Regions from separate parts of the Paenibacillus thiaminolyticus genome, predicted to be linked through region 3. Evidence: riboswitches for the same ligand, from Rfam matches in the RefSeq annotation. Region 3 holds a riboswitch; each other region holds the start of a gene.
The links. A riboswitch is a leader RNA that binds a small molecule or an ion and turns the genes downstream of it on or off. The one in region 3 is predicted to bind S-adenosylmethionine.

Region 1 (4,757 bases), 3.1 Mb from region 3:
GGGACGAGCCTCCTTGTATCGGTAACGCTATCATTATACCGCACGCTCGCGAAAAGGCCATAATTAATTGACAGATTCTGCAATCATGCTATAATCTAATATAAACTCATAACTAGGACGAGGAAGCACCTCTTCATGATGCGCAAGCCGCATGGGAAGAGGTGCTTTCTTTTTTATGCCTTTAGGTATGGGTGGCATTGAGAAGCGAGAAGGAGGAAGGTAGATCATGCAGGTTGTATGGATGGTGCGATTGGAGCGAGGCATGGAGGAGGAGGGGAGCGAGAAGCGCCTGAAGCGTGGCGGCAAGCGGAAGGAAGACTCGTACACGGCTCCCTTCGGGCTCCTGACGGCAGGCGAGGAGCAGGGCCAATGGATGGTGCTGTGGGAGGCCGAAGGAGCAGAGCCGGAGATCTGGTTCGAAGGCGGCGATTGGGCCGAGATGCGGGCATCGCTGCGGCGGGGCATGGCACGGCTCATGAGCGCAGGCTACCGGCTGTCGCTCGGCTTCGTTCCGGAGGTGGACATTCATGAGCGCCGCATGCGGGAGCAGCAGGAGTGGATCGCCTGCTATGCCGATCTCCATCCGAATGCGGAAGTGTACGATCGGCTGGCCCAATGGCGCAGGGAAGCGGCCACGAGGCTCAGACGCGCTCCTTACTGGATTGCGTCGAACCGGATGCTTCGCATGGTCAGCGCCTATTTGCCGCAGCAGTTGGAGGAGTTGGAGCAGATACCCGGCTTCGGCGTCGTGAAGGTCCGTGACTTCGGCGAAGAGATTATTCAGATCGCGAAGCAGTATGCCCGCACGACGGATTTCCCGCTGGATTGGGTGGCGGACGCCGTGAGCGAACCTGAATTCGCCAGATGGGTCTATGCGGAATGGGAAGCGAAGCAGGCAAATGAACTGGCCAAAATATCGGAGCGCCGTCTGTTGATGGAAGGGCTGCAGCAAGGGATGGGGATCGAGCAGCTGATGGATCGGCTGCAGGTGGATCGGCGCGAATTAATTATGCGCATCGAGAAGATTACGAAGGAAGGCGGCGCGATCGAAGGGCTGGCCGAGGAGGAGTTGGCTTCCATGCCTCCCGTCGAGCGCGAAGCGGTCGAGTCCGCCCTCATTGAACTGGGGGACGAGTACATCAAGCCGATCTATATTAAGGCATTCGGCGAAGCGGCGCTGGAGCTGCCGGCTCCCGAGCTCCAGACCAATTATGAACGAATTCGCCTCCTCCGGCTTCTGCACCGCAGACGGAAGAACCGGGAGGCGCGGCAGGCGAAGGCGGGTTAATCCGAGGGAAGCATGAACAAGCCCGCATCCCTTGGAGCGGGAGGCGGGCTTGCGCTTTATCGTGCGTATGTGTATAAGGACGGATTTCGGAATCTGTTTAGATCCAGTCTTTTTTGCGGAACAGGTAGAACATCAGGGCCCCGAGTATGAGCATAAAGCCGATAATATAGATCGACCCGTATCCCCATGACATGAATGGTATAAACTCAAAGTTCATGCCGTAAATGCCGGTAATAAGCGTCAGCGGCATGAAGATCGTCGTAATCGCGGTAAATACGCGCATAATATCATTCGCGCGGTTGGCGATGCTGAGCTGATACGATTCCCGCAAGTTGCCCATCAGGTCGCGGAATGTCTCGAACGTCTCGGAGACTTTGACCGCATTTTCATAGATATCCCGGAAGTACTTCTGCAGATCGTCATCGATCAGCCGGAGATCCTTCCGGTACAGGACGATCAGTACTTCTTTTTGCGGGGCCAGCCCTTTCTTCAGCCACAGAATCTCGCTGCGAAGACTGATGATCGCGTTCAAATGGGCTTTCTTGGCGCTGACGATCAGCTCTTCCTCCAAGGTGTCAATCTTGGCTTCGATTCGATCGGCTACCGAGAAGTAATTATCCACCAAGATATCGATTAAGTGGTACAGCATGCGGTCGGCCGCGCTTACCTGCTGCTCCCACAGCATCGGCTTGACCATCCGCAATTCATTGATTTTCTGCTTCGTGACGGTGATGATGTAGTGCTTGCCGAGGAATATGTTCAAGGCCCGCAGGAATATTTCCTCATCGTCGAACCGGATGCTGTTCAGAACGATGAAATAATGATTTTCATAGATTTCGATTTTGGGCCGCTGCTCTTCCTCGCTCATGCAGTCCTCGACCGCGAGATCATGAATGGAGAACAAAGGCTGCAGCTCGACCAAATCTTCAAGATCGGCATCTAACCAATAGAAGCCGCTCTCCGGCGGAGTCAGTGTCATCTGTATGTCATCCACCGGCGTAAAGACGCCTTCGTTAACTAGACGGATTTTCATTGCTCTCTCCCCTTCGGCCGCATGTCGGATGCGGCAGCTTGCTTCGTCTGTTCAGACGATTCGCGCAGGGAAGATGCAGATGAGGGCCGTTCACCCCAGGGCACGGCAGCTAATCGCGCATGATGCTCGGGGATGGGCATAATGACAGAACGCGACAGCCGTCAAGCTGCACGGGGTCCCGCCGAATCGCCTTATTCGGTTGTCCGTTCGTACCTCGGCATTGCCTCGGGTCGCCATCCATCCGAAATTCACCCCAATTGAAATGATTTACGATAATCTTCGAACGCTTTATGACAACAGTGCCGCTCAAGCACCAGTTTAGTATACCGCTCGGCACGTCCTTTTTTCAAGAAAAAATCGGCTTGCTGCAACGTGCATGGAATACGATATGCGGGAAGGAGCAAAAGGTGATTTTCCTCTTGACTTATTGCTTGACTTAGCTTTAAATTATTACAAAGTCCTATTCGGCTTCACAGGACTGCAATCGAATATGCAATGTTAGCAATCTTATCAAGAGCAGGTGGAGGGACAAGCCCGATGAAACCCGGCAACCGGCAGATGCGCAGAACCGTTCTTGCATGTTAAGGACGTATCTGCGGCGCGCACGGTGCTAATTCTTGCGGTAGCGGTCAGAAGACTGCTGCTGACAGATGAGAGAGGCGCATGATTTAGGCTATGCATAACCTTTCTCGAATGTCGGGAAAGGTTTTTTTGTACCCTCATACCGCAAGCGACAACCAATCTATGATGGATTTTATGAAGGAGGAGAGCGTCATGCCGATTAAGATTCCCGATCATTTGCCGGCCAAAGAAATATTGTTTCAGGAGAATATATTCGTGATGGACGAAACCCGCGCGTATCACCAAGATATCCGTCCCTTGCGAATTGTCATCCTGAATCTGATGCCGACGAAAGAAACGACCGAGACGCAACTGCTGCGACTCATTGGCAATACGCCGCTGCAAGTGGATGTGACGCTGCTTCATCCAGCGACGCACACGTCCAAAAATACATCCGCTGAACATTTATCTGCATTCTATAAGACATTCGATGAAATCGAGGAACAGCAATTCGACGGCATGATTATTACGGGGGCGCCGGTTGAACAGATGGACTTCGAGGAAGTGACCTATTGGAGCGAGCTATGCCGCATTATGGAATGGTCTTCCGCAAATGTGACGTCCACGTTCCATATTTGCTGGGCTTCCCAGGCTGGATTATACTTCCATTACGGCATTCCGAAATATCCGCTCGAACGCAAAATTTTCGGCGTGTATCCGCATTGTACGACCTTGGACAATGTGAAGCTGACGCGAGGCTTCGATGACGTGTTCCTCGTGCCTCAGTCCCGGCATACGGAGGTTCGCCGCGAGGACGTGGAACGCGTCCCGGAGCTGGATATTCTCGCCGAGTCAGATGAGGCGGGCGTATATCTCGCGGCCACGCGGGACGGAAAGCATATCTTCGTGACAGGTCATTCCGAGTACGACCCATGCACGTTGAAATGGGAATATGATCGGGATACCGCCAAAGGGATGGAGATGGAGCTGCCGGTCAATTACTTCCCGAACAACGATCCGTCACGCCAGCCGCGTTCGTCGTGGCGCGCGCACGCCAATCTGTTGTTCTCGAACTGGCTGAACTACTATGTCTATCAGGAAACGCCGTACGAACTGGGCAGAGCCGTATTGCGTAAGGAAGGGGCCAACGCATAATGGTGGAGCGCAACGAAGCCGATTACCGCATAGAAAGCCGTCTTGCTCAGATCGGGTCGGTTAACGATCCGGCCACAGGATCCGTTAATTATCCGATTTACCAGGCTACCGCCTATCGTCATCCGAGATTGGGACAGAGCACGGGCTTCGATTATATCCGGACGAAGAATCCGACGCGCACGGTGCTGGAGGAAGCGGCAGCCGCCCTAGAGCAGGGCGATGCCGGCTTCGCCTGCAGCTCGGGCATGGCCGCGATACAGACGGTGTTCGCCAAATTCGGGCAAGGCGATCATCTGATCGTGTCGCTCGATCTGTACGGCGGGACGTACCGTCTGCTGGAGCGGATATGGTCCCGCTGCGGGGTCACCGCAACCTATGTCGACACGAATGATCTGGATGCGCTGGAGTCGTCCCGCACGCCGCAGACGAAGGCGGTCTTCATCGAGACGCCGACCAATCCGCTGATGATGATTACGGATATTGAGCGGGTGGCGGCCTGGGCGAATAAGCACGGCCTGCTGACGATTGTGGACAATACGCTGCTGACGCCATTCTTCCAGCGTCCTCTGGAGCTTGGAGCGGACATTGTCGTACATAGTGCGACGAAGTATCTCGGCGGCCACAACGATGTGCTGGCGGGTCTTATCGTGACCAAGGGCAGCGAGTTGTCGGAGGAGATGGCTTTCCTCCACAACTCGATCGGCGCTGTGCTGAGCCCGT
Region 2 (4,757 bases), 2.8 Mb from region 3:
GCACTCGCCGCGGTACGGCAGCGGCAGAAGCGTCAGCCCCGTCTGTTGCGGCCAATACGGAGCTGCGGCCTCCCAGGAGCGCTCGCCGTGCACGACGAGCGCCCGGCGGCTGCCGTACGGCTGGAGCAGAGACTCCAGCCGATGCAGGATGCCGGCTTCACAGCGGTAGACGGCGGGAGCGCCTCTCACGATAAGCGGCTGATTCAGCGTTGTCATTTCCTAACCCCCCCTATCTATCCTAGTAATCCCCGCAATCCTGAATATCCTAGCAATCCTAGCAAATCCCCATTGGTTCTTCCTTATTTCCGGTTCAGCATCCACTCCGGCTTCCCGAACCCCTGGAACTGCTCATCGATAATCTGCTCGAATTCCGGCGATTCGACCGCTTCCTTCAGATCCTTCGCGAAGGCCTTGTCCTTGTCGGCCGTGTTGATGACGACCCGGTTGCGGTAGTCGTCCGGCATATTTTCCAGCTGCAGCGCATCCAGCAGATTCATCTTGGCCGCGAGCGCGAAGTTGCCCGGCACAAGGGAGATATCGGCGCTGTCGACGGCGCGCGGCAGCTGGCCGGCCTCGATCGGCTGCAGCACGAGCTGCTTCGGGTTGTCCTTGACGTCCTTCTCCGAGACGCGCAGCGGGTCAATGTCATCCTTCATCGTCAGCAGGCCGGCGTCCTGGAGCAGCCCCAGCGAACGGGCGAGATTGGTCGGATCGTTCGCCAGCGCGACGGTGCTGCCGTCGGCGATCTCGCCGAGCGCCTTGTACTTCGATGAGTAGATGCCCATTGGCGCCGTAGGCACGACGATGAGATCGGTCAGTTCCAGCTTGTTTTCCTTGGCGAAGTTATCCATGTAGATTTTATGCTGGAACAGGTTCGCGGCCAGATCGCCGTTGGACAGCGCCAGGTTCGGCTGCACGTAATCCCCGAATTCGACGATTTCGATCGTGTAGCCTTTTTTCTCCATGATCGGCTTGATCGCCTTCGTCAGCATATCGCTGTATGGGCCGGCGGTGGCCCCGAACTTCAATGTTTTGCGCTCTTCCTGCTTCGCATTGTCCCCGCCGCTGGAGGACGGGCCGCTGCCGCAGGCGGCCAACAGGCTGAGCGTCAGGATGAGCGAGAGAAGAATGGCTGTCTTTTTCATGATGATACCCTCCATATATATGTGAAATGATGTTGTAACCTTGCGTTAGCGCTTGTCTACCTTTTTGGCCAGGAAATCGCCGGCATATTGAATGAGCTGCACGAGACAGATCAGGACGATGACGGTGGTGAACATGACCGTATTGTCATAGCGGTAATAGCCGAACCGGATCGCCAGATCGCCGATGCCGCCTCCGCCGACCGTCCCGGCCATGGCCGAGTAGGCCACGAGGCTGATCGCGGTAATATTAATCCCTTGCACGATGCCGGGCTTCGCTTCGGGAAGCAGCACATCCTGGATGATCATCCAAGGTGTGGCCCCGATCGACACGGCAGCTTCGATAACGCCCTTGTCGATCTCGCGCAGCGCGGTCTCGACGAGCCGGGCGAAGAACGGGATGGCGGCCACCGACAACGAGACAGATGCGGCTGTCGGACCAATCGTAGTGCCGGCGATCAGCTTCGTCAGCGGCAGCAGGGTCACGAGCAGGATGATGAACGGAACCGATCGGATCATGTTGACGATGAAGCCGAGGACGACGCGGGTAAGGCGATTTTCGAGAAACAGTCCTTTATCCGTTACAAATAATATTATTCCAATAGGAAGACCCAGAATTAAAGCGACAACTAATGAGATGCCCACCATATACAAGGTCTGAAAAAACGCCTTGTACAGATCGGGCAAGATCTGTATGAGGGAGTCCATCTATCTGATTACCTCCAATCGGTGCGTTCGTGATGCGATATAATCCATGGCCCGCTGCACTTCGGACGGATTGCCGTTCAGCTCCAGGATGAGGATGCCGAGAGGCGTATCATGGATGTATTCGATCTTGCCATGCAGGATATTGCCTGTGACATCGAACTGCTTCAGCATGTCGGTAATGACGGCTTCCTCCGCCTGCGGCGCGACGAAGTGAATCTTGACGACGGTTCCCGTGCTGTGCCGGAGCAGGCGGTCGGGCAGATCGAATTGGAACAGGCTGTTGATGAAGGAGCGGGTCATCGGATGCTGCGGATCGGAAAAGATATCATAGACAGGCCCCTCCTCGACGACGCGGCCGTTCTGCATGACGGCCATCCGATCGCAGATTGCCTTGACGACTTCCATCTCATGGGTAATCAGGACGATTGTCAGCTTCCATTCACGGTTGATTTTTTGCAGCAGGTCGAGAATGGACTGGGTCGTCTCCGGATCGAGCGCGGATGTCGCCTCATCGCAGAGCAGCACATGCGGATCGTTCGCGAGCGCCCTGGCGATGCCCACCCGCTGCTTCTGGCCGCCGCTCAGCTGCGAAGGATAGACATCGCGCTTGTCGGACAAGCCGACCATCTCCAATAGCTCGGTCACCCGCGCTTCGATGTCCGCCCTGGATGTCCGGTTCGCCTTGAGCGCAAAGGCGATGTTCTCATAGACCGTCTTGGATCGAATCAGGTGAAAATGTTGAAAGATCATGCCGATCTTCAACCGGGCCTGCCGCAGCTGCTCGCCCTGCAGCTTGGTCAGATCGACGCCGTCGACGAGGATGCTGCCCGATGCCGGCTGCTCCAGCAGATTGATGCAGCGGAGCAGGGAGCTTTTGCCGGCTCCGCTTCGCCCAATGATGCCGTAGATGTCGCCCTTCTCTATCTGCAGCGAGACATTATCGACACCGACGACCGTTCCCGTCTTGCTTCGGTATTCCTTGATAAGATTCCTTATCTCTATCATCTCTCTCACACTCCAACGTTCATGCTGTATTGTCTCGTCCGGCCAGCATCTATTCCAGCGAATGAAAAAAAGCCTCTTTCCATGAGAGAAAGAGGCTGCTGCATTCCATCGATAGGAACCACTTATCTCTCAGAATGCCGCGCATTCTGTAGGATTTAGCACCTTTTACCATAATGGGTAAGGTTGCTGGACGTCATAGGGCCTATTCCCTCAGTCGCTCTTGATAAGGTCAAGATAATGAAATTGTCTTGTGAGAATCATACACAGGAATGCTGCGGTTGTCAATTTAATTTTCATTGGGTTAGTCGGGAATGGACAGAGCAGCCTGTGCGGGCAAGTGCTGCACCTCCGGCGCAATCTCATACTGGGCAGGCGGTTCGGCTCCGAGCAGATGCTTCACGAAATAGTCCCATTTCCGCCGGATAAAATAGCGGTTCGACTGAATGCTATGGCCGACGTTCGGCATGATGAGCAGATCGAAGTCCTTGTTCGCCCGGATCAGTGCGTCGACGAGCTGCATCGTATGCGCCATATGAACATTGTCATCCATATCGCCGTGCGCGAGCAGCAGCTTGCCCTTCAGATTAGCCGCCAGCTGTGCGTTGTCCTGACGGCCATACCTCTCCGGATGTTCCTTGTCGGCCAGTCCCTGGAACCGATCGCCCCATGCTGCAATGTAGGCCCGCTGATCGTGATTGCCGGCCCCCGAGACGGCGACGGAATAGACGTCGGGATAGGTCAGAATGGCCCGGGCCGAGCCGTAGCCTCCCCCGGAGACACCCCAGATGCCGACGCGCTTCGGATCGATGAACGGATATCGTTCGGCGAGCTGAGGGATGGCGGCGGCATGATCCGCTAATCCGGCCGCATGCTCGAGATTGCCGTCGGACGCGTCATGGAACGCCTTGGAGCGGTAAGGAGTGCCCGTTCCGTCCATCACGATCGTTACGAATCCGAGTTGGGTGAACGATTGCGATCCGCCGGAGAAATCGATGGCGGACTCCCACAGGAACGATTTCGGCGTATTGAGAAGCTGAGGTCCCCCGTAAAAATAATCGATCAGCGGATACTTCCGCCCAGGCTCGCAGGATGCGGGAGGGATCAAAATGCCGTATAGATCCGTAACCCCATCCGCCGCCTTGACCGTGAACCGTTCCGGAAGCTGATAGCCCTGCTCCAGCAGCAGCTCGATATCGGCCCGCTCCAGCTCCCGGACGAGGCTGCCGTCGTTGTGGCGAAGCACGGATACCGGAGGCAGATCGACGCGCGAATAGGTGTCCGTGAAGCAGCTCAGATCCGGAGCGAAGGCGATCTTATGATCCGCATCCTCCGGCGTCAGCAGCGTCAAGCCCGTCCCGTCAAGACGGATGCGGTACAGGTGCTGGAAGTACGGATCGCGCCCCGGTTCGCGGCCGCTGGCCGTGAAGTATATCCATTGCTGCCGCTCATCCACGGCCGCCAGCCGCCGGACGTTCCACTCGCCGGATGTAAGCTGACGGATGAGCTGTCTCGAGCGGCTGTCGAACAGATACAGATGAGCGTATCCGTCGCGCTCGGAGAGCCAGAGGGCGGTATCGTCGGCCAGCAGGCGGAAGTTCGGATCCGGCCGTAACTGTAGGTCCAGATTGCCGAAATGATACAGATCGATGAACAGGAACGTATCGCTCCGTTCTTCGATGGCGGTGCGGGCCGCCCCCGTCTCCGCATCGGCGGCAATCAGCTTGGCCGAACGGTAATCGCGGGCCATGGACAGATAGCAGACCTGCTTGCTGTCCTTGCTCCAGCAGGCCTGGGGGGCCAGAGGATTGAAGGGGCTGTCGGAACCGAGTATGATGCGGGGCGCGTCCACGACGATGCTGTCCTGCCGCTTAATATCGCAGATGACGATGTCGGCCAGCGGGA
Region 3 (4,757 bases):
CATCATTCCTCTTCAGTATATGCGATTTGCCAGGGCAGAACAACTTGAGGCGAGGCAGCACACGGCCTTAGAAGGAGCATACCTCCAGGGCATTGCCGCAATGATCTTGAAATAAAAACCACTGCACGCCTTCTCCTTCCTCCACCGCCGATACCTCAACTCCAGCAGCCTGTAAGTGCCGATGAGCGGCTTCCGCATCCTTCACATAGAAATTGAATGCCGCCTCCGCGGCCGGCCGGAACGATGAAGCTTCCGTCTTCAACAACGTGAGGGGCGTCTCGCCCATGATCATTTCCGCACGCATGCAAAAACCCCCTTGCATGGCAAACATGCTGCCGTGCAAGGGGGCCATTCGAAGACCAAAGATAACGCTTCTTAAAATGCTGGAACGATGGAGCCTTCGTATTTCTCGCTGATGAACTGCTTCACGTCATCCGATTGCAGCGCAGCCAGCAGCTTCTGGATCGCATCGCTGTCTTTGTTGTCGCTCCGCGCTGTCAGGATGTTCGCATACGGGGAATCCTTGTCCTCGATGAAGAGGGCATCCTCCGTCGGATTAAGTCCGGCCTCCAGCGCAAAGTTCGTGTTGATAAGCGCCAAGTTGACTTCATCCAGCGTACGAGGAAGCATGGCTGCTTCGAGCTCTTTGAATTTCAGATTTTTCGGATTTTCGATAATATCCTTCACACCGGCGTTCAGGCCAGCGTCTTCCTTCAACTTGATCAGACCTTGCTTCTCCAACAGAAGGAGCGAGCGCCCGCCATTGGTTGGATCGTTCGGAATCGATACCGTATCTCCATCCTTCAGTTCATCGATCGATTTGATCGATTTCGAATACCCGCCGAATGGCTCCACATGCACGTTCCCGACACTTACAAGATCATAGCCCTTTTCCGTCACTTCATTGTCCATGTACGGCTTGTGCTGGAAGAAGTTCGCATCCAGCTGCTTCTCGTGCACCTGCACGTTCGGCTGCACATAGTCCGTGAACTCTTTGACCTCGAGTTCAATGCCTTGCTCCTTCAGCTTCGGCGCAATATGGTTCAGAATCTCGCCATGCGGCACCGGCGATGCGCCAACAACCAGCTTCACCGTCCCGCCTTCTCCGCCCGCCGCGTTCGACGAACCCGTATCCGTTCCGGTCGACGACTTGCTGCCGCAAGCCGCGAGCACGCCAATCAGCGCTATCAACGTCAATACATACGTCCATTTTTTCATGTCTCTCTTCTCCTCCCGTTAATTCCCCATTTTGATGTTATAGAGGTCGTTCACACACACTTCTATATGGAAGCTCGGTACCGAGCGAATTCCTGACGATCTCCGCAGCCGGACCCATGCGGGCCATGGCCGGATGGCTACTTCCGGGTGAACCGGCGGACGAATGCGTCGCCAATCCATTGCAGAATTTGCACGAGCAGCACCATAATAAAAATCGAAATGATCATGACTTCAAATTCGTAGCGGTGATACCCGTATCGAATGGCCAAGTCCCCAAGACCGCCGCCGCCGACCATGCCTGACATTGCCGTATAGGTAACGAGTGTGACGGCCGTAATCGTCGCGCCGGCGATAAGGCCCGGCATCGCCTCCGGCAGCAGCACCTTGCGCACGATCTGCCAGGTCGAAGCGCCCATTGCCTGCGCGGCTTCGATGACGCCGCGGTCCACCTCGCGCAGCGAGGTCTCCACCAGCCGGGCGAAGAATGGCGCAGCCGCAATAACGAGCGGCGGAATCGTGCCTTCGACCCCGATCGAGGTGCCGACAATCATCCGGGTGACCGGAATCAGCGCGATCATCAGAATCACGAACGGCGCGGAACGCAAAATGTTGACGATGAAAGAAACTGCGAAATATACGGTTCTCCCGGCCGTTCCTTTTGATTTTCCTGTCAAATAAAGCAGTACGCCGAGCGGAAGCCCGATAACGATCGTGAACAGGACGGAGAACAGCATCATCGCCAGCGTGTCGCTTGTCGCCGTTCCAATATCGCCCCAGTTGATTTTGGAGAAATCCAGATCCTTCATTAGGCGATCACCTCCACTTCAAGTCCTCTATCCTTCAGCGCGGAGAGCGATCTATCGACATCCGGCTGGCCGCCGTCCAGCCGAACGACCAATTGGCCATAGGGAGTATCCTTCATGCGCGATATCGTCCCCTGCAATATCGTGAAGCGGACCCCCGCCTCGGTAAGGACGGTCTGCAGCACAGGCTCATACGTCACATCGCCCAAGTAATTGATCTTGACGACGCGCGAATGGTCTCCTGCCTGCCCCTGGAAGGCCATCCACGGCTGCAGGTCGGCGTCATGGCGCTCCTCCATAATGAATTCCCTCGTTACCGGATGCTGCGGCTTCAGGAAGACATCGACGACCTTGCCATGCTCTGCAATCTCGCCGGCATGGATGACCGCGACCCGGTCGCATATCGCCTGAATGACATGCATCTCGTGGGTGATGAGAACGATCGTGATGCCGAAGCGCCGGTTAATATCGAGCAGCAGCTCCAGAATCGATTGCGTCGTCTGCGGATCGAGCGCAGAAGTCGCTTCGTCACAGAGCAGCACCTTCGGATCGTTGGCAAGCGCTCGCGCAATGCCGACCCTCTGCTTCTGTCCCCCGGACAACTGCGCCGGATATTTATTGCGGTGCTCCTCGAGACCGACGAGACGGATTAATTCATCCGCTTTCGCCTTCACTTGGGCGGCAGACGCATTCTGCAGCCGCAGCGGGAATGCGACATTGTCGAACACGGTCGCCGAGGACAGCAGATTAAAATGCTGAAAAATCATGCCGATCTTGCTGCGCTGCTCCTGCAGCTCCCGCTTCGACAGCTTCATCATGTCCACCTGATCCACGAACACCTTCCCGGAGGTCGGGCGCTCCAGCAGGTTGATGCTGCGCAGCAGTGTGCTCTTGCCGGCCCCGGAGTGGCCGATAATGCCAAAAATTTCTCCCTGCTCTATCGTCAAACTGACATCGTTCAATGCGAGAGGTCCGGATAGCTTGCCTTTGACTTCATATTGTTTGCTGATATGCTCCAGACGAATCAATGATAGTTTTCCCCTTCCTAATTAGCGGTGGCCTGTATCTCTGTATTCACGCCAAAAGCCCCCTCTTGGCAGATGCCAAAAGGGGGCTGTATCATGTGCTTCTCGTGTGCAGGTGGGTTAGCGCCCTTTCTTATCTGCCAGAACTTATCCGTTCTGAAGGAATTAGCACCATTGACATCCTGCAATCTTGCGGCAGCGGTAAGCTGCGTGCAAATACGGGTTGCAGGATCGGTTGCCGGGCTTCACAGGGCCTGTCCCTCCGCCACTCTTGATAAGAAATCGTTATGAAATTATTCAAAGTATATGATATTACTCGGATATTGTCAATTGACTTTTCTTACCTTACGTTTCATTTTTCCAGGGTAACGAGAGCCCGGAACGAAGCGGTAAGCGCGCCGCACACCATCTGCATGCCTTCTTCCACATCGTCCATATTCGCCTGGATATCCTCCAGCCGCAGCTTGCTGTTCAAGCTGCGGTGCCGCTGCCACAGATCGTCCTGCATCTCCGCATTCATATAGTGAATCTCGGTATTGCGGCGTGTGCGCAGGCGCTGCATCGCTTCTCCATGCAGCTGCTTGAGGCCGGACAGCTTGTCGGTCAGGCGCGGATGCCTGCCTGTCAGATGCAGCCGGCGGAGCACCGTGAAGTAAGAGAACAAATGCTTCATTTGCTCCGTCTCCAGCCGCAGCACCTCATTCAGCAGCGTCCCCAGCTTGTCCAGGATGGAGAAGACGCGGATGAACGCATTTTTGTAAAAGTAGACGTGACGGTAATAATCATCCAATTCATGATCATTCATATCTTCCTGATACTGCTTCGTCACCCGCTCCGCATACTTGCCGGAAGCATAGATGCTCTGCTCCAGCTCATCGAGCGATGTGCGAAGCCCTACCGTCCAGATTTCGATTTTGCGCCAGTAATGCCCCGGATCCCCGCCGTTGTCCATCTGCTTCCTTACATGCGACAGATAGCGGTCTATCGCTTCCATCGCTTCCTTCAACGCGCCTTCATCCCTGCGGGGCGCTTCCCCGAACAGGCTTCGCAGCATCGTGACCACCCCCGATTAGAATCCGTTCGGGAAATAGTCTTTCCAACGATCGTCCACCCGTTGCACGATATCTTCGCGCGGGAACAATTCGTCCGGGTAGCCCGGCTTCATGCGCGCATCAATAACAATCGGCAGTTGATACGCAATGTGGTGATTTCGGACTTCCATCCGCGCGTATATATCAGAAGCAGGGTTGAAGCGAGTGAACACCGTCCACAGGAAAGACAGCTGCGTGCGGGCCACTTGCGCATCGTCCACCAGGAATACGAGCGGCCAAGGCGTCTCCTGCGCGGCCAACCGCTCCATCAGCCGTTCCGCCAACTGCGGCTCGGCCTCATAGGACGCTCCGGACATCGTCAGGCAACCGCGGCAGAATACGGCCACATCCGATATTTCGTCAATCGGGCCTCCCTCATACGTATGCGGGAGCTCGCGGACCGGCTCGCCGACCCCCAGCATTATGCCCTTGCTGCCGTGATTCAGCTTGTGCCCGGTATAATCGAGCGTATCATGTGACGTATTGTTGAGCACATACAGGTCCGACTCCGGTTGGAAGCGCTCCAATACGTTCTCCATCAGCTGCGCGAAATTGTCCAGATCGACATCCTGATCGGTGAGCATCAGGAATTTGGTCAGGCTGAGCTGGCCTTCCCCGAG

Region 1: linked by a shared signal. The riboswitch ahead of metA (homoserine O-acetyltransferase MetA) and the one ahead of FLT43_RS23285 (methionine ABC transporter ATP-binding protein) in region 3 are both predicted to bind S-adenosylmethionine.
Region 2: linked by a shared signal. The riboswitch ahead of FLT43_RS11000 (methionine ABC transporter ATP-binding protein) and the one ahead of FLT43_RS23285 (methionine ABC transporter ATP-binding protein) in region 3 are both predicted to bind S-adenosylmethionine.

The regions. Positions count from the first base shown of each region.
Region 1 covers NZ_CP041405.1:2,137,095-2,141,851, reverse strand. The annotation lists gene FLT43_RS09610 (HRDC domain-containing protein) at 227-1,288, shown strand; gene corA (magnesium/cobalt transporter CorA) at 1,386-2,321, opposite strand; SAM riboswitch class I at 2,826-2,978, shown strand; gene metA (homoserine O-acetyltransferase MetA) at 3,096-4,037, shown strand; gene FLT43_RS09595 (aminotransferase class I/II-fold pyridoxal phosphate-dependent enzyme) at 4,037-4,757, shown strand, end outside.
Region 2 covers NZ_CP041405.1:2,440,338-2,445,094, reverse strand. The annotation lists gene FLT43_RS11015 (iron-containing alcohol dehydrogenase family protein) at 1-216, opposite strand, end outside; gene FLT43_RS11010 (MetQ/NlpA family ABC transporter substrate-binding protein) at 300-1,145, opposite strand; gene FLT43_RS11005 (methionine ABC transporter permease) at 1,191-1,850, opposite strand; gene FLT43_RS11000 (methionine ABC transporter ATP-binding protein) at 1,851-2,855, opposite strand; SAM riboswitch class I at 2,975-3,085, opposite strand; gene FLT43_RS10995 (S9 family peptidase) at 3,157-4,757, opposite strand, start outside.
Region 3 covers NZ_CP041405.1:5,239,508-5,244,264, reverse strand. The annotation lists gene FLT43_RS23300 (VOC family protein) at 68-304, opposite strand; gene FLT43_RS23295 (MetQ/NlpA family ABC transporter substrate-binding protein) at 376-1,218, opposite strand; gene FLT43_RS23290 (methionine ABC transporter permease) at 1,356-2,024, opposite strand; gene FLT43_RS23285 (methionine ABC transporter ATP-binding protein) at 2,024-3,049, opposite strand; SAM riboswitch class I at 3,177-3,327, opposite strand; gene FLT43_RS23280 (Cthe_2314 family HEPN domain-containing protein) at 3,399-4,100, opposite strand; gene FLT43_RS23275 (UbiD family decarboxylase) at 4,116-4,757, opposite strand, start outside.